3 regions of the Kitasatospora papulosa genome follow, and region 1 is predicted to be linked to each of the others. Evidence: riboswitches for the same ligand, from Rfam matches in the RefSeq annotation. Region 1 holds a riboswitch; each other region holds the start of a gene.
What was found. A riboswitch is a leader RNA that binds a small molecule or an ion and turns the genes downstream of it on or off. The one in region 1 is predicted to bind cyclic di-AMP.

Region 2: linked by a shared signal. The riboswitch ahead of OG362_RS03295 (M23 family metallopeptidase) and the one ahead of OG362_RS18860 (LysM peptidoglycan-binding domain-containing protein) in region 1 are both predicted to bind cyclic di-AMP.
Region 3: linked by a shared signal. The riboswitch ahead of OG362_RS06835 (transglycosylase SLT domain-containing protein) and the one ahead of OG362_RS18860 (LysM peptidoglycan-binding domain-containing protein) in region 1 are both predicted to bind cyclic di-AMP.

Annotation. Positions count from the first base shown of each region.
Region 1 is NZ_CP108452.1:4,314,691-4,321,768, reverse strand. Features, by position in the region: gene OG362_RS18880 (Ppx/GppA phosphatase family protein) at 1-142, opposite strand, end outside; gene OG362_RS18875 (DUF501 domain-containing protein) at 139-741, opposite strand; gene OG362_RS18870 (FtsB family cell division protein) at 830-1,300, opposite strand; gene eno (phosphopyruvate hydratase) at 1,395-2,681, opposite strand; gene OG362_RS18860 (LysM peptidoglycan-binding domain-containing protein) at 3,009-3,701, opposite strand; cyclic di-AMP (ydaO/yuaA leader) riboswitch at 3,702-3,875, opposite strand; gene OG362_RS18855 (transglycosylase family protein) at 4,166-5,164, opposite strand; gene OG362_RS18850 (cytochrome P450 family protein) at 5,270-6,565, opposite strand; gene OG362_RS18845 (nucleoside triphosphate pyrophosphohydrolase) at 6,562-7,078, opposite strand, start outside.
Region 2 is NZ_CP108452.1:775,654-782,731, forward strand. Features, by position in the region: gene OG362_RS03275 (STM4013/SEN3800 family hydrolase) at 1-494, shown strand, start outside; gene OG362_RS03280 (STM4012 family radical SAM protein) at 491-1,918, shown strand; gene OG362_RS03285 (STM4011 family radical SAM protein) at 1,927-2,910, shown strand; gene OG362_RS03290 (SGNH/GDSL hydrolase family protein) at 2,968-3,795, opposite strand; gene OG362_RS03295 (M23 family metallopeptidase) at 3,959-4,861, opposite strand; cyclic di-AMP (ydaO/yuaA leader) riboswitch at 4,865-5,025, opposite strand; gene OG362_RS03300 (tyrosine-protein phosphatase) at 5,438-6,262, shown strand; gene OG362_RS03305 (DUF6126 family protein) at 6,272-6,445, opposite strand; gene OG362_RS03310 (helix-turn-helix domain-containing protein) at 6,549-7,078, opposite strand, start outside.
Region 3 is NZ_CP108452.1:1,639,342-1,646,419, reverse strand. Features, by position in the region: gene OG362_RS06855 (NAD(P)/FAD-dependent oxidoreductase) at 1-77, shown strand, start outside; gene OG362_RS06850 (cytochrome P450) at 126-1,349, shown strand; gene OG362_RS06845 (ferredoxin) at 1,439-1,630, shown strand; gene OG362_RS06840 (hypothetical protein) at 2,057-2,287, opposite strand; cyclic di-AMP (ydaO/yuaA leader) riboswitch at 2,671-2,830, shown strand; gene OG362_RS06835 (transglycosylase SLT domain-containing protein) at 2,833-3,687, shown strand; gene OG362_RS06830 (hypothetical protein) at 3,925-4,491, shown strand; gene OG362_RS06825 (SIS domain-containing protein) at 4,604-5,497, opposite strand; gene OG362_RS06820 (MBL fold metallo-hydrolase) at 5,903-6,889, shown strand; gene OG362_RS06815 (ATP-binding protein) at 6,971-7,078, shown strand, end outside.

The sequences.
Region 1 (7,078 bases):
CGGTCCGGTCGACGCCTTGGCCGAGCCGGACGATCCGCATCCGGCGGTCGAGCTCGGTGAAGTACCCGGTGGCGGGGTCCACGTCCGCCACCAGCAGGCGGATGGAGTTGGTGCCGCAGTCGACGGCGGCGACCCGGGTCACGCGTCCGGACCTTCGGCCGGGCGGAAGGCGAAGTGGCCGCCGTCGCCCTCGTCCACCGTCCAGCCGTCCTTCTCGTCCGGCGCCCCGCACGGCGTGACGCACGGGCCCTTCGCCCACCACTCCGGCAGCATCGCGATCGCTTCGTCGCCCAGCGGGTTCACCCCGGGGCCGGCCGCCAGCGAGTGGCCGACCAGCACGTGCAGGCACTTCACACGGTCCGGCATCCCGCCCGCGCTCGGGAAGCCCTCCAGCACCTCGATGGCGTCACGGCGCGCGATGTAGTCCTCGTGCGCGGCACGGTAGGCGGCGGCCAGTTCGGGGTCCGTCGCCAGGCGCTCGGTCATCTCCTTCATGACCCCGTTCGCCTCCAGCGTGCCGATCGCCGACGCGGCACGCGGACAGGTCAGGTAGTACGTCGTCGGGAACGGCGTGCCGTCCTCCAGACGGGGCTGCGTCTCGACCACGTCCGGGTTGCCGCACGGGCAACGGTGCGCGATGGCGCGCAGCCCACGGGGCGGCCGGCCGAGCTGGAGCTCGAACGCGGCGATGTCCACAGCGGTGGGCGTGGTGGATTCGGTCTGCGGAGGGGGCGTGTCCATGCCTGCCTTGAATGTCATCGGTCGGACTGTATGAATCGGTGCGGGGACGGGGCACGACGCGTGCCCCGGGGTCCGCACCGGTACGGGGTCATTCCCGGTCGGCGCTGTCGACGCCGTCCCAGAGGTTCGAGTGCCAGGGCCGCCCCGTCGCCCCCGGCTCGCCGCGGCGCACATCGGCCGCGTCCGGGTCGACCACGGTATAGCCGGTCTCGCCGGGCAGCACGTAGTGCAGGTGCTGGCGCGCGAGACGGCGGACGTACGCGTCGTCCTCGAGCCGCGCCTTCTCGTCACGCAGCTCCTCGGTCCGACGGTGGGCCTCCTGCGAGAGCCGCTCCTGCTCCGCGATCTGGTCGCGCTGGGAGATGTACTGCCGCATGGGGTACGCCAGGGCGACCACCAGCGAGCAGACGATCAGCGCGAGGAACGCGGCCCGGCCGGTGAGCCGGGAGCGCCGGGCCTGGCGGCGGTTCTGGGACCGGTAGACACGGGCCGCCGTCTGCTCCCCGAGCAGCCGCAGCCTGGTCGCGGTGGAGAACCGGTCGCGGTCCTTCCCGGCCATGTCTCACGCCTCCCCGTTACGCACGTCCGTCCCCGCACACGGTACGGGACCGGATGCGGGGACGGACGGAGGCTGGTGCTCCGGACTCGGGCTGTCAGCCCTCGAAGCGGAACCGCGGGAACGCCGAACGACCGGCGTACACCGCGGCGTCGTCGAGGATCTCCTCGATGCGCAGCAGCTGGTTGTACTTGGCGACGCGGTCCGAGCGGGCCGGGGCGCCGGTCTTGATCTGGCCGCAGTTCACGGCGACGGCGAGGTCGGCGATCGTGACGTCCTCGGTCTCACCGGAGCGGTGGGACATCATGCACTTGAAGCCGTTGCGCTGGGCGAGCTCGACGGCGTCGAGGGTCTCGGTCAGCGAACCGATCTGGTTGACCTTGACGAGCAGGGCGTTGGCCGAGCCCTCCTCGATGCCGCGGGCGAGGCGCTCGGGGTTGGTGACGAAGAGGTCGTCACCGACGATCTGCACCTTGGAGCCGAGCTTGTCGGTGATGACCTTCCAGCCGGCCCAGTCGTCCTCGTACAGCGGGTCCTCGATGGAGACCAGCGGGTACGCGGAGACGAGCTCCTCGTAGTACTCGGTCATCTCGGCGGCCGAGCGGGACTTGCCCTCGAACTCGTAGACGCCGTCCTTGTAGAACTCGGACGCGGCGACGTCGAGCGCGAGCGCGATGTCGCGGCCCGGGACGTAACCGGCCTCCTTGACGGCCTCGAGGATGAGGTCGAGGGCGGCGCGGTTCGACTCGAGGTTGGGGGCGAAGCCGCCCTCGTCACCGAGACCGGTGGACAGGCCCTTGGTCTTCAGGACCTTCTTCAGCGTGTGGTAGATCTCCGCGCCCCAGCGAAGGGCCTCGGAGAAGGACTCGGCGCCGATCGGCGCGATCATGAACTCCTGGATGTCCACGTTGGAGTCGGCGTGCGAGCCGCCGTTCAGGATGTTCATCATCGGAACGGGCAGCAGGTGCGCGTTCGGGCCGCCGAGGTAGCGGAACAGCGGGAGGTCGGAGGCCTCGGACGCGGCGTGCGCCACGGCCAGCGAGACACCGAGGATGGCGTTGGCGCCGAGGGAGCCCTTGTTCTCGGTGGCGTCCAGGTCGAACATAGCCTGGTCGATGAGGCGCTGCTCGGTGGCGTCGTAGCCGACGAGCTCCGGGCCGATCTGCTCGATCACGGCGAGGACGGCCTTCTCGACGCCCTTGCCCTGGTAGCGGTTGGGGTCACCGTCGCGAAGCTCAATGGCCTCGAACGCGCCGGTGGAGGCGCCGGACGGAACAGCAGCACGTCCCGTGCTGCCGTCGTCGAGGCCAACCTCGACCTCGACCGTGGGGTTGCCCCGGGAGTCGAGGATTTCCCTGGCTACGACGACGTCGATGGACGGCACGAGGCATCTCCTTCTGGGATCTGACACTGGTTGGGCAGGGTCACTGTGGCCTTGCGCCACGAGCCTAACCGTCTCGGCCCGCTGCGTCGGCCGTCAGCCCGCCCCCTGGGACGAAAAAGGACCCAAGGGCCTGCATAACGGGCAAAGCTCCAGAATTCTACTGGCAAGTAACCACAAGAATTGAACGCTGCCCCTCAGGACGGGTGGGCAATCACACCCGGATCACACCCGCCGAAGGACCTCCGCACGACCGCGGCCCGGCGCGCGGGGGGTATGCGCGCCGGGCCGGGCCGCCGGGGCAGGAGGGGGACCCCGGGTCGTTCAGGACTACTTCAGGTGGAGCTGCTGACCCGGGAAGATCAGGTTGGCGTCGTCGACGATGTCGTCGTTCAGCTTGAAGAGCTTCTCCCAGCCGCCCTTGACCTTCTCGGCGTCGGCGATCTTGCTCAGGGTGTCGCCGGCCTTCACCTTGTACTCGCCGTCACCCTTCTCGACCTTCTGGCCGGTCGGGGTGGTGACGGTCTTCTCGGGGGCCGTGCGCTTCTCGCTGCGCGTGGTGGGCTGCTCGGCCTTGCGCTCCGGCGCGGCCTGCGGGTCCGTGTCGCCGTTCTTGGCGGAGCCGGTGTCGACACCCGGGTCCACGCCGTCGTTCGTCAGACCGCCGGCGCCGGCGCAGGACCAGGCACCCGGGCCCTGCAGGTCGAGAAGCTTCTCGGCGGCGGCTATCTGCTGGCCCTTGGTGGCCAGGTCGGCGCGGGCGGCGTACTGCGTGCCACCGGCGGCCGCCCAGCTGGACTGCGAGAACTGCAGGCCGCCGTAGTAGCCGTTGCCGGTGTTGATGGACCAGTTGCCACCGGACTCGCACTGGGCGACGGCGTCCCAGGTGGCGACGGAGGCGGCGGAGGCGCCGGTCGCACCCATCAGCGGTACGGCGACGGCAGCACCGGTGACACCGGCCAGGGTCGCGATACGGACGGCCTTGGACGGGCGACGGTGCTTGCCCTTGCTGGAAAGCAGCATGGTTCTCCTCACCGACGCCTACGAGGTGAGCTGTCGGGTTCGGGCCTGTGAGTTGCCCGGCCACCCGCTCTCGCGGACGGCTTCACCCCCAGCCGGTGTCCCCTCCGCCTTCCGACGGCCGGGCTGCCGGCACTTACCTGGGTCCCCCGCTCCTGCCTACGGCGCTTTACGCGTCGGTCCCCTTCGACCGACGGCAGGATTCGGCGTGACGGTCGAAGGTGCCCGCGGTGCGAGCGGCTCCGACCGTAGACACACGCAACCCCGACATTCAAAGATGGACATAACGGCTAATCAGCCCTTAACGCTCCGGCCTTGCGGTTCGTTTTCGCAGGTCATGGCCAAAATGGACGGACCGGACGGACAGGGCGCACCAGTTGAAGCAAAGAGACCCATGTCTCACTTACGCATAAGTGGACATAGGTCTCTTAACTGCCCCCGCTTTCGGGGTGTTTTCCCGCTTTTGATCAGTTGGCCGCAGCGGTCTCCGCCGCGGCGTCCCGAGCGTCCGCGCCGGCGTCGAGGTTCAGGCTCTGGCCGGGCAGGATGAGGTCCGGGTCGGAGCCCAGTTCGTCCTTGTTCGCCTCGTACAGAGCGGTCCAGCCACCCGGGAGCTCCTGCGCGTCGGCGATCGCCCAGAGGTTGTCGCCCTCGCGGACGGTGTACGCCTCCGCGGCGCCCTGACGGGCCTCCGAGTCGCCCCGCGAGGCGTGCCGGCCCGACTCGCGTCCCTCGTCCAGCGCCGACCCGGCGCTGCTCTCGGGAGCGGGGGTGCCGCGGTGCTTCCCGCCCGTCGAGGCGTCACCCTTCGCGGCGTCACCCTTCGCCGCGCCGGAGGCCCCGGACGTCCCGGAGGACGGGGTGGCGGACGGCGACGCGTCGGCGCTGCCCGCGGCGTCGCCGGTGTCCGCCGTGCCACCGGCGGCCTTGCCCTTGTCCTTGGCCTTGCCCTTCGGCTCCGCGTCGCTCTTCGCGTCCGCGTCGTCCTTCGATGCGGCCTGGTCCGACGCGTCGGAGGAGGGGGTCTCCGTGGCGGTGCCGGAGGGCTCAGCCGACGGCTCGCCACCCGGGTCGACGCCCGGCAGCGTCCCGTCCAGGGCCAGCCCGGAGATCACCGCGCAGCTGGGCCACGCCTGCGGACCCTTGTCGTCCAGCACGTTCTCGGCGACGGCGATCTGCTGCGAGCGGCTCGCGAGGTCGGCGCGGGACGCGTACTCCGTGCCGCCGTAGGCGTTCCAGGTGTCCTGCGAGAACTGCAGGCCTCCGTAGTAGCCGTTGCCCAGGTCGGCACTCCACATGCCGCCGCTCTCGCATTCTGCGACCCGGTCCCAGGTCGTGGCGTCGGCGGCCTGCGCGCCGCCCGCACCGAGCAGCGGGATGGCGATGGCCGAACCGGTGACGCCTGCGGCGACGACGATGGCGGGTGCCTGGCGAGGGCGACGGTGTCTGCCGGTCGCGGAGCCCATGGGATTGCCTTCCGTGTGACTGACATGTGACGGGTGAGTCGAACGGTGAACCTAGCCCTACTCGAACGTGTGTCACAAGTCGATGCAGCGGAGATCACGCGAAAGTCACAGAGTTGACGGAGTGTCACCTTTCGCGGACGGCTGTCCGGTACCGAACTCCACCGGAAGGGTGCGCAGTCCACGCATGATGAGCCCGCCGCGCCAGCGCAAATCGGCAGGTTCCGCGGCGAGCCGCAGGTCGGGGAGGCGTCGCAGCAGTGTCGCCAGAGCCACCTGACCCTCCAGGCGGGCCAGCGGAGCCCCCAGGCAGTAGTGGATTCCGTGGCCGTAGCCCAGATGCTGATTGTCACTCCGAGCGAGATCCAGGGTGTCCGCATTCTGGAATCTGTCCGGATCCCGATCCGCGGCGGCCAGAACCACGAGTACGGGGTCCCCGGCCGCGACGTCCTGTCCTCCCAGGCTCACGGGCTCGGTGGCGTAGCGCCATGTCGCGAGCTCCACCGGCCCGTCGTAGCGCAGCAGCTCCTCGACGCCCGTGGCGAGCAGTCCGGTCTCCCCCGCCGCCAGGGAGCGCTCCAGCCGCTCGCGCTGGGACGGGTTGCGCAGCAGGGCGTAGGTGCCGTTGCCGATCAGGTTCACCGTCGTCTCGAAACCGGCGAACAGGAGGATGAACGCCATGGCCGCGGCCTCGTTCTCGGTGAGGTGCTCGCCGTGGTCGCTCGCCCGGATCAGCCCCGAGATCAGGTCGTCGCCCGGATCCTCCCTCTTGCGGTGGATGAGCTCGGCGAGATAGCCGCGCATCTTCTTGACCGACCTGGCGACGCCACCGCGCGGGCCCCCGCCGTGCCGGATCATCATGCCCGCCCAGTCCCGGAAGTCGTCCTGGTCCTCGCGCGGCACGCCCAGCAGGTCGCAGATCGCGTAGATGGGGAGAGGGAACGCGAAGTCGTGGATGAGGTCCGCCTCCCCCTTATCGGCGAAGCCGTCGATGAGGCGGTCCGTCAGCTCCTGCACGCGCGGCGCGAACTCCGCGACCCGGCGCGGGGTGAACGCCTTGGAGACGAGCCGGCGCAGACGGGTGTGGTCCGGCGGGTCGATGTTCAGCAGATGCGTCATCAGCTCCGCCTTCCGCTCCCCGGGGATACCCGTCCTGCCCTTGGCGGTCGCGGACCCCGCGTGGTGGGCCGGGTTCTTGGAGAGCCGGGTGTCGGCGAGCGCCTGCCGCGCGTCGGCGTACCGGGTCACCAGCCACGCCTCGACCCCGCTGGGCAGCGTCGTGCGGTGCACGGGGCTGTGCTCGCGCAGCCATGCGTAGGCGGGGTACGGGTCGGTGGCGAACTCCCAGGTGAAGAGTTCGGGCGCTGCGTCCGGCGCGGAGGCCGTAGGAGGACTGTCGTTCACTCCTCGACGCTATCCGGACCGGTCCCGAGCCCTTCCGCCGCCCGGATCACGTCGCGGTAGGCGCGCGCGGCGGCCCGCAGGGCGGCCTCCGGGTCCGTACCGTCCCGCTCGGCACGCACGGCGAGGGCGAGCAGCCGGTGGCCGACCCCCTCGCCCCCGGGGAGCGCGACGTCGAGACCCGCGGTACGGACCCTGCTGCCGAGCTTGGCCGCGAGCGCCAGGCCCGGCTGACCGAGCGGCACCCCGTCGGTGACCGACGCGCGCTGCTTCTCGATCGCCTTCGTACGCAGCCAGTGGGCGTGGACGTCCTCCGGGGTCTCGGCGGTCTCGTCGCCGAACACGTGGGGATGGCGGTGGATCAGCTTCTCGACGATCGTGGCCGCGACGTCGTCGATGCCGAACGGCTCCTCCTGGTCCTCCTGCGCGATGCGCGCGTGGAAGACGACCTGGAGCAGGACGTCGCCGAGTTCCTCGCGCAGTTCCTCGCGGTCGCCGTCCTCGATCGCCTCGACC
Region 2 (7,078 bases), 3.5 Mb from region 1:
AGGTGGGCTATCGCACGGTGTGCATCGGTGGCGTGGGGTTCTTCAACCGCCGCCCCCCGCTCGGTTCGGTGCTTCCCGCCATGTTCCAGGAGAGCCACTGGGAGCCGGAGTTCGGCGTCGCCTCTCCGACGTCCTTCGAGGCGCAGGTCTCGCGCGCCGAACAGGTGGTCGCGGAACTCCCGGCCGCGCAGCGCCTGTTCCTCTTCGTCAACGTGTCGGCCCTTCACCAGCCCAACTGGTTCCACACGCCCGGCGCCACCGCCGGCGCCGGGGACTCCAGGGCCACCCACGCCGCTGCCCTGGAGTACGTGGACCGGCACATCGGACGTCTCTTCGCGGCCGCGAGCAGTCGCCGCAGGTGCTTCGCCATCGTCTGCTCCGACCACGGCACGGCGTACGGCGACGACGGTTACACCGGTCACCGGATCGGTCACGAAGCCGTGTGGACCGTGCCCTATGCCCACTTCTTCCTCGAACAGGGGGCGTCCCGATGACCGGCACCACGCTCGGCACCAGCCCGTACCGCAGTTACGTCTACGCCTATCCGCACAAGACCGCCTACCGCCCGCTCGCAGGCCGGCCCGGAGGCCGTCCGCTGCTCAGCGACCTCTGGGCGACGGAGCGCAAGGACACGCTCTCCCTCTATCTCCACATACCGTTCTGCGAGGTCCGCTGCGGTTTCTGCAATCTGTTCACCCGGATCGGCGCCCCCGACGAGCTGACGACGCGCTATCTCGACGCGCTCGACCGGCAGGCCACCGCGGTCCGCGACGCGCTGGGCGACGACGCACCGGTGCGCTTCACCTCCGCGGCGTTCGGTGGCGGTACGCCCACCTTCCTCACCGCCGGCGAGCTGGAGCGTCTCTGCGACATCGCGGAGAAGCGGATGGGCGCCGACCTGAGCGCCGTGCCGCTGTCGGTCGAGACGTCCCCCTCGACGGCGACGGCCGACCGGCTCGCCGTCCTCGCCGACCGGGGCACCACCCGCGTCAGCATCGGCGTGCAGAGCTTCGTCGACGCGGAGGCCAGGGCCGCGGTCCGCCCGCAGCACCGCTCCGAGGTGGAGGCGGCGCTCGGCAGGATCCGTGAGGCCGGCATCCCGGTCCTCAACATCGACCTGATCTACGGCATCGAGGGGCAGACCGAGGACACCTGGCGCACCTCGCTGGACGCCGCCCTGGCCTGGAGTCCGGAGGAGCTCTACCTCTACCCGTTGTACGTGCGCCCGCTGACCGGCCTCGGGCGGCTGGGGGCGGCGGCGCAGGAGGCGGGGGGTCCCGACGCCGCATGGGACGACCAGCGGCTGCGGCTGTACCGGGCGGGCCGTGACCACCTGCTGGCCCATGGGTACGAGCAGGTGTCGATGCGGATGTTCCGCCGTGCGGACGCACCGCCCGCAGGTCCTGACGACTACGCCTGCCAGACCGACGGCATGATCGGGCTCGGCTGCGGGGCACGCTCGTACACCTCCTCCTTGCACTACTCCTTCGACTACGCGGTGGAGATGCGCGAGATCCGGGGCATCATCGACGGCTTCACCACCACCACGGACTTCTCCCGGGCGGAGGTCGGCCGGTACGTCGACGGTGAGGAGGCACGCCGCCGGCATCTGCTGCAGTCGCTGCTCCAGGCCGAGGGCATGCGCTCCGCCGAGTACCGCGAGCGCTTCGGGTCGGATCCGTACGAGGACTTCCCGGCCGAGCTGGAACGGTTCGCCGCGCGGGGCTGGCTGGCCGATCCGGCGGACGGCGGCTCGCCGTCCGCCGGATCGGCGTCCGGCCGTTCTCCGGCCGGCGGTCCGGCGGCCTCCGGCCTGCTGCGTCTCTCCCCCGAGGGCCTGGCCCACTCCGACGCGCTCGGCCCCGAGCTGTTCTCCCCGGCGGTCCGGGCCGCGATGGCCGCGTACGAGGCGAAGTGAGCCGCCCCGTGAACACGGAACTGACCATCCTCTACAGGGGGCCGCTGGCCTCGTGCGACTACGACTGCCCCTACTGCCCGTTCGCCAAGCGGCGGGACACCGGGGAGCAGTTGCGGGGGGACCGGGCGGCCCTGGAGCGGTTCACCGCGTGGGCCGCCGCACAGACCGGTGACCGGCTGTCCGTGCTCTTCACCCCGTGGGGGGAGGGCCTGGTGCGGTCCTGGTACAGGAGGGCACTCGTCGAGATGTCCCTGCTGCCTCATGTCGGCAGGGTCGCCATCCAGACCAACCTCAGTGGCCGCACCGGCTGGCTGGCCGAGGCGGACCGCGACAAGGTCGCCCTGTGGTGCACCTACCACCCCGGCCAGACGCCGTACGAGCGGTTCCTCGCCCGGTGCCGGGAGCTGACGGCCCTCGGGGTGCGTCACAGCGTCGGGATCGTCGGTCTCGACGAACACCTGGAGGAGGCCCGCCGTCTGCGTTCCGCACTGCCGCCCGAGGTGTACCTCTGGGTCAACGCCGCCGAGGGGCACACCTACACGGACGAGCAGGCGAACCGCTGGACCGCCCTGGACCCGCTGTTCCCCTACAGCAGGCACCCGCACCGCTCGGCCGGGCTGCCCTGCCGGACCGGCGAGTCGGTCGTCTCGGTGGACGGCGACGGGACGGTGCGCCGCTGCCACTTCGTCCGTGCCGAGCTGGGAAATCTCTACGACGGCAGCTACCGGGACGCACTCGGCCCGCGCGGTTGCCCGCTCGACGTCTGCGACTGCCACATCGGCTATGTGCACCTGGAGACGCTGCCCCTGTACGACGTCTTCGCGGGCGGAGTGCTGGAGCGGATACCCGCCGATCCGGTACGGATGCCCCCGGGCCCGGCACCGGCGCCGGCCTGCACGCCCCCGCCCGCCGGCCCGGCACGGGCGTCCGCTCCGGACGGGCCCGTGTCACCGGGCCCGTCGCGGCGCCCGCTCCCGTTCGTCAGCCGCTGAACGGCTGCGGACACTACTTCGGGGCGGGGGCCCGACGAGGCGTCGGGTGCCGCGCGGTCAGAGCGGCAGCAGGTCGGGGCGCTTGGCCGCGACGTGGTCACCCGAGGACTCTCCGCGCAGCCGGCGGCCGATCCACGGGACGAGGTACTCGCGCGCCCACTGGATGTCGTCGCGCCGCACCTCGAGCGCCCCGCGCTGCGCCTGCGGGGGCCACACCTGGTCGGGGTCGGCCGGCACGTCGAGGCCGAGGACCTGGGCGGCGCGCAGCGCCACGCGGGTGTGCCCCTCGGCCGAGAGGTGGAGCCGGTCGTTGTCCCAGGCCCGCCTGTCCTGCACGGACCGGAGGGACCACAGGTCCAGCACCGGGCAGTCGTAGCGGTCGGCGATGGACCGGACGTGCGCGGTGTACATGGCGATCTTGCCTCGGAGGTGCTTGAGGACGGGGATCCCACGGGTGTCGAAGCCGGTGGTGACCATGACGGTACCGACCGATCGCGTCAGGTCGGCCACCGCGCGCTCGAAGCGTTCGGCCACGTCGTCCGGGTCGGAGCCGGGACGGAGGATGTCGTTGCCGCCCGCGCAGAAGCTCACCAGATCAGGTGCCAGCTCCTTGGCGCGGGGGACCTGTTCCTCGACTATCTGGTCGAGGAGGCGTCCGCGTACGGCGAGATTGGCGTACCGGAAATACCCGTGCGGGTCGTCCACGGGGCCGACCATCGCGTCGGGGACCGGAAGCTGGTCCGCGAGAATAACCGCGAACCGGTCGGCCCAGCCGACGAGGGTCCCGCCGGGGCCGGGGTCGCCGACGCCCTCGGTGAAGCTGTCGCCAATCGCCGCGTACGACCCGATGATGCCTCGTATGTTGTTTCTCGAATCGTCTGCCACAAGGGCTTATCTTGCACCTTCGAATGTGACCTACGCGACCGTAATAAGGGGTTGACGGGTGGTGAGAAAGACCACCCGGTCAGTTTTTGGTAAAGCAGGAATAAGGGGAGGGGCGGTGCGCCTCGGCGCACCGCCCCTCCTCCGGCCCTCAGGTGGTGTGCCCTCAGATGGACACGCCGTGCGAACGCAGGTAGGCGATCGGGTCGACGTCCGAGCCGTAGCTCGGGCCGGTCCGGACCTCGAAGTGGAGGTGCGGGCCGGTGGAGTTGCCGGTGGAGCCGGAGAGGCCGATCTGCTGACCGCCGGTGACGGTCTGACCGGTCGTCACCTCGAGCGAGGACAGGTGGGCGTACTGCGAGTACATGCCGTCGCTGTGCTGGATGACGACCTCGTTGCCGTACGAGCCGCTCCAGCCGGCGGAGACCACGGTGCCCTCGCCGATGGACCGGACGCTGGTGCCGGAGGCGGCCTGGAAGTCGGAGCCGGTGTGGTAGCCGCTGGACCAGCTGGCGCCGGAGGCGCGGTACTGGGTGGTGACGTTGGCGTTCTCGACCGGTGCGGTCCAGCCGGAGGAGGCGCTCTCCGACGCGCCGGAGCCGGTGGTCTTCGCGGCGGCCTCCTGGGCCGGAGCCGCCGCCTTCTCGGCCGGGGCGGACTTCTTCGCCGTGGACGGGGCGGCCTTGGAGGGCGCGGCCTCCGCGGGGCCGGACGCCTTGGCGCCGAGCGTCAGCTTCATGCCCGGGAGGATCAGGCTCGGGTTCCCGCCGACGACGTCACGGTTGTCCTTGTACAGCTTCTGCCAGCCGCCCTTGACCTTGTGGTCGGCCGCGATCTTGGCCAGGTAGTCGCCGGAGACCACGGAGTAGGTCTTCGGGGAACCCTTAGCCGCCGCAGCGGGAGCGCTCTGGGCGGCGACGGGCTTGGCCGGTGCCGCCTGCTCGGCGGCGTGGGCGCCGGTGGCGCCGATCAGCGGGAGGGCGAGAACGGCGCCACCGGTACCCGCGGCAAGAACGCCTCGGGAGATCGGGCCGGTCTTCGTACGACGGTGCTTGCCTTTTGCGGGCATGGGGGATTTCCTCTCCGGCGCCTGCGAGGTGAGCTGTCGGGTTCGGACTGGAGATGTCCGGCCGCGTGAATCGCGACTTGACCCCTAGCCGTGCCGGATCGCTCCGGACGGCGGCCTACCTGGTTCCCCCGCTCCTGCCACACGTGAGTCGGTGCGGATTCCGGGCGGCGGCAGGATTAGGCGTTCCGTCCGGATTGATGGTGACCGTAAGCGAGCCGGGACGCCGCGAACAAGCCGCCGGCCGGGAACCGGAATACTCGCTTCATTTCCTTCGCGGAATTCCCGTCACACTGCGTGGATTACGGATCTTGGCTTTCCGCGCGGGGTCCGGAATACCCGTCGGCGCGTTCACCACACACCGTCACGGATATGATCCCGCTCACCCGCCTCACTCCATCTCCCGTACAAGCGGGGCATGTTCTGCTAAATGCATCAATACGGACATGTTGCCGCCGGTCGCCTCCGCGCTACCCCGGCCGCCACGACCGAGACGGTTGCCCGATGCAGCCATGTCGTATCGTCGCGAGCGTGCCCCGTCGGCGAGCGGCGCCGACGCCCGACACCCCAGGAGCCCTTGTGACGCAGCTGCCAGAGGTCCCGCCGGCCGGCCACGGACCCAAGGACGTCGACCTGACCGGCGTCCGCAACTTCCGCGACGTCGGCGGGCTTCCGACCGTGGACGGCCGCACCGTGCGCTACGGGCGCCTCTACCGCAGCGGGCACCTCGCGCACGCCACCGCGACCGATGCCGCGTTCCTCGCCGGGCTCGGCCTGCACACGATCTTCGACTTCCGCAACGCCGCCGACCACAAGCTGGACGGCCTCGACGTGGAACTGCCCGGCGTCCGGAATGTGAGCATTCCCCTTTCGGACCCGGCCGACGGGGCGGAGTTCTGGCGGCTGGTGCGCGACGGGAACATCCAGCAGCTGCGCTCGATCCTGGCGGACGGCAAGGGCACGGAACGGATGGTCGCCTCGTACCGCTCGATCATCAAGGACCGCACCGCCGAACACAGCCGCGTGCTCCACGCGCTGGCGGAGGACAGCGTGCCGGCCCTGATGCACTGCGCGGCGGGCAAGGACCGTGCGGGCCTCTCGATCGCGGTCTCCCTGCTGGCGGTCGGCGTCGAGAAGGAGGCCATCGAGGCCGACTACCTCAAGTCGAACGACGCGCACCGCCGCTACCGGATCCGGCGCAGCGACACCTCGTCGGCGGGAATGTCCGACGAGGTGCTGGAACTGCTCGATCCGCTCTTCGGCGCGGAGGCCGAGTACCTGGCCGCCGCGTTCTCGACCATCGAGGAGATCTGGGGCAGCACGGACCGCTACCTCACCGAAGGGCTGAAGATCGGCCCGGAGACCCGCGCGAGGCTGCGCGAGCGGCTCGTCGAGGACGCGTGACGCCGGGGCTCAGCCCTTACCGGCGACCGTGAAGAGGAGGAAGAGGAAGGCCGCGATGACATGGCCGGCCACCAGGTAGGCGAAGAGCCGGATCACGACACCTCGGGGCATCCGCCGCTCCTGGGTGTCCGCGCTCTTCTGCCGGCGCGGGGTGAGCGGGTCGTAGTGCTCCGAATCGGACATGTCAGTCCTCTCTCCCGGCCTGCCGGTCGGGGTGACGGTCTGGGTGGCGGTCGGGGTGGCGGTCGGCGTGACGAAGGAATCGCACGGTGCGGGGCCTGCCGGATCAGAGCCGGTGGGCCCCGCCGCCGAGGCAGAGCTCCGCGGTCGGACTCTGCAGCAGCGTGTGGACGAACAGCAGGCGCGCCCCACCGATGTCGAGCGCCGCGATCCGGTGCGGGGTGAGTGAGTCGAAGTGCGCGCTGTCACCCGGGTCGAGGTCGTGCACGGTCTCCCCGAGCACGACGCGCAGCCGGCCGTCGAGGACGTACAGCCACTCCTCTCCGGGATGGACGCGGACGAGGTCGCCCTCGGTGCCGTAGGGGACCCGCACCCGCAGCGCCTGCATGGCACGGCCTGAGCCGCCGGCCTGGCGGTAGAGCCAGCCGCCGCCGTCCCCGCCCGCCCCCTCGAGCGGGCCGCCGCGGACGATCGCGTCACGTTCGGGCGGCATCTCGCCCAGGAGCTCGGAGACCGTCGTACCGTAGACCCGGGCGAGGCCCAGCAGCATCGGCAGCGAAGGCTGCCTGCGGCCGGTTTCCAGCCGGGAGAGGTGGGCCGGGGACAGGCCGGCACGCCCGGCCGCGGCCTCCAGGG
Region 3 (7,078 bases), 2.7 Mb from region 1:
GCATGCCCAAGCAGGCGCGACTGCGCCGCCAGGAGATCGGCGGCCCGGTCCCGTCCCTCGAACCGTCGGCGCCGTGACCCCGGCCGGCGGCACGTCAGCCACCCGCACGAGGAAGTGAGGAAGCGATGACCAGCACGGTACGCACGGGAGGGGCGCAGGCGCCCTCGGCCCCGGAATTCCCGATGCCCAGGGCCGAGGGCTGCCCGTTCGACCCGCCGCCCGCCCTGAAGAAGGAGCAGGAGCAGGGTCCGCTCAGGAAGGTCCGGCTCTGGGACGGGTCCACACCCTGGCTGGTCACCCGCTACGCCGACCAGCGCGCCCTGCTGGCCGACCCGAGGACCAGCGCCGACATCACCCGCCCCGGCTACCCCAGTTCCGCGCCGGTCCGGGGGTCGAGCTTCAGCTTCATCCTCATGGACGATCCCGAGCACGCCCGCCAGCGCCGCATGGTCACGGCTCCCTTCACGATCAAGCGGGTCGAGGCGATGCGTCCGGCCGTCCAGAAGATCGTGGACGGTCTGATCGACGACATGCTGGCAGGCCCCCCACGGGCCGACCTCGTCCAGGCGTTCGCCCTCCCCGTCCCGTCGCTCGTGATCTGCGAGCTGCTCGGAGTCCCCTACGCCGACCACGACTTCTTCCAGGAGAACAGCAAGATCCTCATCAGCCGCAGCGCGGCACCCGAGGAGCGGGGCGCGGCCCACGCCAAGCTGATCGGCTACCTGGACGAGCTGATGGGCCACAAGATCGCCCGGCCCGCCGACGACCTCCTGTCAGGGCTCGGCACCCGCGTCGGGGCCGGGGAACTGTCGCGCCGGGAGGCGGCGGAGACGGGCGTACTCCTGTTGATCGCGGGACACGAGACCACCGCCAACATGATCGCTCTCGGCACCCTCGCGCTGCTGGAGCACCCCGACCAGCTCGCCCTCCTCCGCGACTCCGACGACCCGAAGGCGGTCGCCGGCGCGGTGGAGGAGCTGCTGCGCTACCTCAACATCACCCACGGGGGCCGCCGCCGCGTGGCCGTCGAGGACATCGAGATCGGCGGCGAGGTCATCCGGGCCGGTGAGGGGATCATCGTGCCCAACGACATCGGCAACCGTGACCCCGAGGTCTTCGCCGACCCCGACCGGCTCGACCTCGGGCGGGACGCACGGCGTCACGTCGCCTTCGGTTTCGGCGTCCACCAGTGCCTCGGGCAACCGCTGGCCCGCATGGAGCTGCAGGTCGTCTACAGCACCCTCTACCGGCGGATCCCCACCCTCCGCCTGGACGCCGGCCTGGAGGACCTGTCGTTCAAGCACGACGGTGCCGTGTACGGCGTGTACGAACTGCCCGTGGCCTGGTGACCTCCCGGTCACCGGCCCCGCCGCTCGGCGGACCTCGCCACGGAGCACCACCCCCACCCCCCCGCACACATCACGACCGAGGAGTGCCCATGAAAGTGACTCTCGACCAGGACAAGTGCGTCGCGTCGGGCCAGTGCGTCGTCGCCGCGGACGATGTGTTCGACCAGGACGACGACGGCATCGCCGTGCTGCTCGACCCCACCCCGCCGTCGGACCGGGCCGAGGACGTCGAGCAGGCCGCGGCCGTCTGCCCCGCCCTCGCCATCCGCATCCAGGGCTGACGCGAGGGGGATCCCCTCGCTCATCACCGCGGGGAGGACACGGGCCCGGTCCCGCCGGACGAGCCGTCGTCCGGCGGGACCGGGCCCGTACGGCGCGGTGCGCCCGACCCGCGTCCTCCTCCGCGTGCAGCCGTCCGAACCGACGGCACGTCTGAGGCGTCCGTGCGGGCGCCCCGACCCGGCGACGGCCGGATCGAGCGGCCAGGGTCCACGGTCCGCCGTACCCGCTGATCACCGGGCCGGGCCGGACCACTCCGGCCGAGCAGTGGCTCACCGGCCGGACGGCCCCTCTGCGGGCGGCCCTCGGCACCGCGCTCGATCTGCCGCGCCCGGCGGCCGCCACGCCGCCTCCCTCCGCGTCCCGACGGGCGGGCCGGGGCCCACGTACGCGTCCCGGGCCTGAGCGCCGCACGGGCGCGGCTCCACTCAGTGCGGTTTCCAGCTGAGCTTGCCGCCTCCCACCCAGCGGACCGCGGCCGGGTCGTCGAGGTCGTGGACCGGGATCCCGGCCGTCGCGGCGGCGATCAGCACGTCCGTCATGGCGGTCGCGCTCCCGATGACCTCTCCGTCGATCTCCACCACACGGAAGGGCGGATCCCCCGGCTGGACGGGCAGGACGGTGATCCGCGGGGCCGAGGCATGTGGGTTCTCAGTCATGGCCGATCGGTTCCACGCCGGTCTTCCCGGTATGCGCGACGGCCTCAGCGTGAGTCGTATGCCCGTTTTAGTACGTTTTTATAATTTAATCCCGTAATCCATAAAAGGCCATTTCATGTGACCTGAACCCCTTCGCGTCGGAGCAAATCGCCCGAATCGGACGCCGTGACCAGGGTCACTTCATGCCGTCCGGACGCGCGGGGGCGACGGGCGGTTCCCTTCTGTGCCAAGAGAAATGGCCGGGGTGATGTGGGGTGGATTACATGAATTCCCAAAAATTGATCTTGCGAATGAATTGTGATCACCGAACCAGGCTTGTTCCTTTCCCTATTTCTCGCCTACGGTCACCATCACTCCGGGCGGAACGCCGAATCCTGCCGCCGCCCGATTACCCGACCACTTCTCGTACGGCAGGAGCGGGGGACCCAAGTAAGTGCCGATCCGGTTTCCGGAGCGGCTCGGGGTGAAGTCGCATTTGTGTGCGACCGGGCATCTCCAGCCCGAACCCGACAGCTCACTTCGCAGGCGACGGAGAGGAATTCAGCATGCCCGAAAACGGTAAGCACCGTCGTTTCAGGACCAGTTCGCTCACCCGCGGCATCATCGCCGTGACCACGGGTGGAGCCGCCCTGGCTCTCCCCGTGATCGGTGCGACCGGCGCCTTCGCGGCCCCGGCCCCGACGGCCGCCGTCGAAAAGGCCGCGACGTCGACTGCCGCGTCCGGCAAGGGAATTGCCGCGCAGAAGTCCGAGTCCACCAGCTATTCCGTGATCTTGGGTGACACCCTCGCCAAGATCGCTCGCGAGCATTCCGTCAACGGTGGCTGGAAGGCCCTGTACGAGGACAACCAGAAGGCTGTCGGCGGAAACCCGGACCTGATTCACCCCGGTCTGAAGCTGACGATCGGCGCCAAGGCCGACAGCAAGCCGGAGAAGGCCGAATCCAAGGCCTCCACCACGTCCGACCGTGCCGAGAAGGGCGCCGACCGCGCCGACCGCTCGGAGCGCACGAACACCTCGCTCGCCGCGGAAGGCGCTCCCGCCGCCGAGGCCGCCCCCGCCGCCGAGTCGGTCAGCTACACGAACGACCTCGACGGCTGGATCAAGGAGTCGCTCGCCGTCATGGCGGAGCACGGCATCCCCGGCACCTACGAGGGCATCCACCGCAACATCATCCGTGAGTCCGCCGGTGACCCCCAGGCGATCAACAACTGGGACATCAACGCGATCAACGGCGTCCCGTCCAAGGGCCTGCTCCAGGTCATCGACCCGACCTTCCAGGCCTACCACGTGCCCGGTACGTCGATGGACAGCTACGACCCGGTCGCCAACATCACTGCCGCGTGCAACTACGCGGCGGACAAGTACGGTTCGATCGACAACGTCTTCGGGGCCTACTGAGTCCTCGCCCAGGCGAAGCCTCCGGCACGCGGGTGTGTGACGGAGGGACAGGAATGAAGCGGGTGGTACGGGTTCGGCGGAACCCGTACCACCCGCTTTCCGTCGTCCGGGCCGTCCTTGCCCGAGGCCGCCGCATCACGGGGTCGCGGCGGAAGGGGCGGGTGACGTCCCTGCGGCAGGCCCCGGCGGTGGCGGGCTGACTGGTCTCGTACAGGTTCGTCGTCCATACTGCCCGCCGTGGAGCAGCGTATAGATTCGAACACGAAGCCCGAGTTCGCCGCGGGGACAGACCCGGCGTACATCCCCGGCCTGACGGCCCCTGCCCCCGCGCGGACGGAGGCGGAAGCGGAGAAGGCGGAGCCCGAGGAGATCCGGGACGCCGAGCCTGCGGAAGCGCCCTCCGAGGGAGTCGCGGACGAGGCCGTGGACGACGCCACGGCAGCGGCCGACGCGACCCCCGGCGCCGACGTGGAGCCCGAGGGTGCCGAGACGGCCGGCGCCGGCGGGAAGGCCGGAGGCGAGGACGGCCCCGTCTTCGAGGTCAGTGACCGACGCGGGTCCATCAGGTTGGACGCCGAAGGGGTCCGCTTCCGCCTGGACGACCAGGAGGCGGAGTTCGACTGGTCCGAGATCGGCGCGGTCGAGGTCAGGACCGGACGCTTCGGACGCCGGTTCACCGTGACCGTCCACCTGTCGAGCCGCCGGTGGTTCAACGCCGAGGTCGAGGCCGGGTCCCGCGGCGACCTCAAGACCTGGACCGCGGAGTTCGACGAGGCGCTGGACGCCTACTTCGAAGAGGCCTGACCTCCACGGTCACGGCCGCGCACCGGGCCGGACGACGGACGCGCCCGGCCGACGGATCCCGATCCGCCGGCCGGGCCGCCCGCCGGCCCGGTGCTCGGCCTGCCGTGAGACCTCAGGCCCCGGCGGTCGTGCCGAGCACCACCGACCGGGTGAGGTGGCGCGGCTGGTCGGGGTCGAGCCCCCGCGCGGCCGCGCGCGCGATCGCCAGACGCTGGACCCTGACCAGGTCGGCCAAGGGGTCCAGGCCGCTCTCCACCCAGCGGGCCCCGGTCGCCCGCACCTGTTCCCGCAGCCCCTCCGGGGCGTCGCCGAACATCCAGGTCGCGGTTCCGGCCGTGGCGATGCTGATGGGGCCGTGGCGGTATTCCATCGCCGGGTACGACTCCGTCCAGGACAGGGACGCCTCCTTCATCTTGAGGGCCGCCTCGTTGGCGAGCCCCACCGTCCAGCCCCGGCCCAGGAAGCTGAACTGCTCGCATTCCACCAGGCCTTCGGGCAGCGGCTCCGCCAAGGCGGTCTCCGCGTCCCGCACGACGTCGTCCGTGTGCAGCCCGAGGTGGGCGCGGAACAGGGTCAGCGCGGTGGTCGCGAACCTCGTCTGGACCACGGACCGCTCGTCGGCGAAGTCGAGCACGACCACGTCGTCGGCGGCGTCCATCACCGGGGTCCGCGGGTCGGCGGTCACGGCGACGGTCCGGGCGGTGCCCCGGAGCCGGCTCAGCAGGTCGAGGACCTCGGTGGTCGTCCCGGAACGCGTCAGCGTGACGACCCGGTCGTACGCGCGCCCGAAGGGGAACTCCGAGGCGGCGTACGCGTCCGACTCGCCCTGTCCGGAGGCCTCGCGGAGGGCGGCGTACGCCTGCGCCATGTAGTACGAGGTCCCGCAGCCGACGACGGCGACGCGCTCACCGGTGACGGGCAGGGCCGTCTTCCGGTCGGCGGCGACCTCGGCCGCGCGGCGCCAGCACTCCGGCTGGCCTGCTGTCTCGGTCTCGACATGCGACATGTCCGCACTCCGCTTCCGCTGCTGCTCGCACCTGGTGGGGTGAGCTGGGTGAAATCGACGCCTGATTGTTCAATTCTGCATGTTACTCAGGTGATTCGAGCAAGAACAAGCAAAATGCTCCTTGCTCTGCGATCGATATGGCGGCTGTTTTCGGCCATGCTCGGTGGGTGATCGGCTCAATCAGGTTCCGCCGCCGTGACGTGGGTACTCCCTCGCCATCCGGAAACCTGCTGGAAACATGTCGCACAAAAGACGCAAAATCGCCCACGGGGGCGATCTTCGGCAACCCCGGACGGTCACCGCCGGGTGAAGAGCCGTGCGGGAGAAGGTCGGTATCGCGCCATCGATGCGGAGTACTGGCCGAGTTCGAACGCGCGGTCGGATCCAGGTCGGCATAATCACCCCATGTCGATCACGGGTGGGGACGTCGTTGACCTCGGCAGGGGCCTGTACGCCTGGATGCCGCCGAAGCGGGGCTGGGGGCTGGCCAACTGCGGCCTCCTGGTGTCGCCGCGCGGCGCGCTGTGGATCGACACCCCCTACGACCCGGTGCTGGCCGGCCAGTTCCTGGTGGAGAGCCAGAAGCGGCTCCCCGACGGCGTGGACATCGGCCGTGTGATCGTCACCCATGCCAACGGGGACCACTTCTGGGGCGCCGGAGTGCTGCCGGACGCGGAGATCATCGCGACCCGGGAGGCCCGGGAGCACATCCACTACGACCCCACCCCCCAGCAGCAGCACGCCCTGGTGGCCGGAAGTGATCCGTCCACACCGCTCGGTTCCTACCTCGCCCGCCACTTCGGCGGCTTCGACTGGTCCGCCACCGAGGCGGTGCGGCCGACGACGTACTTCACCGGGGAGCTCGAGCTGACCCTGGGGGATTACGCGGTACAGGTGTCGTCCCTGCCGCCCGCGCACACGGCGGGCGACCTCATGGTGTACCTGCCCGCGCAGCGGACGGTGTTCAGCGGCGACGTGATCTTCTCGTCCACCTCCCGGCAGCCCGGGGACCATCCGGTCCACTGGTCGGGGCCCCTGGACAACGTGATCGACGCCTGCGAACGCGTCCTGGCCACCGGGGCCGAGGTGATCGTGCCCGGTCACGGACCGGTGCTCGACCCGGCCGGGGTGCGGGAGCACATGGCCTACCTGGCCTACGTACGCGAGCGTGCCCACAGCCTCCACGCGGCGGGCGTGCCCGCGGTCGAGGCGGCCCGCCGGGTGATCGGTGAGGGCCGCTACCCGGCGCTCGGCCTGCCCGAGCGGCTCGTCGTCACCATCGGAAGCGAGTACCGGCACCTGGACGGCTCGGAACTCCCCGGAGTGCTCCAGGTGATGGCCGACGTGGCGGCCGTGGCCCACGACGTGGCGTGTACGGGCGGGCCCGCGTGACGGCCGGCCGGTGCGGCAGCCGGACGCCCGGCCGGCGCGTGGGCTGCCGGCGCACCCCGACAACAGAGACGCGGTGACGCCGTGCTGGGATGGATCGTGGCCCTGATCGCCGTGGCGGTGGCGACCTCGTCGGCCGTCCGTACGTATCAGGCCAGGCGGGAGGCGTACGGTGCCTCGGCCCGCGCGGAG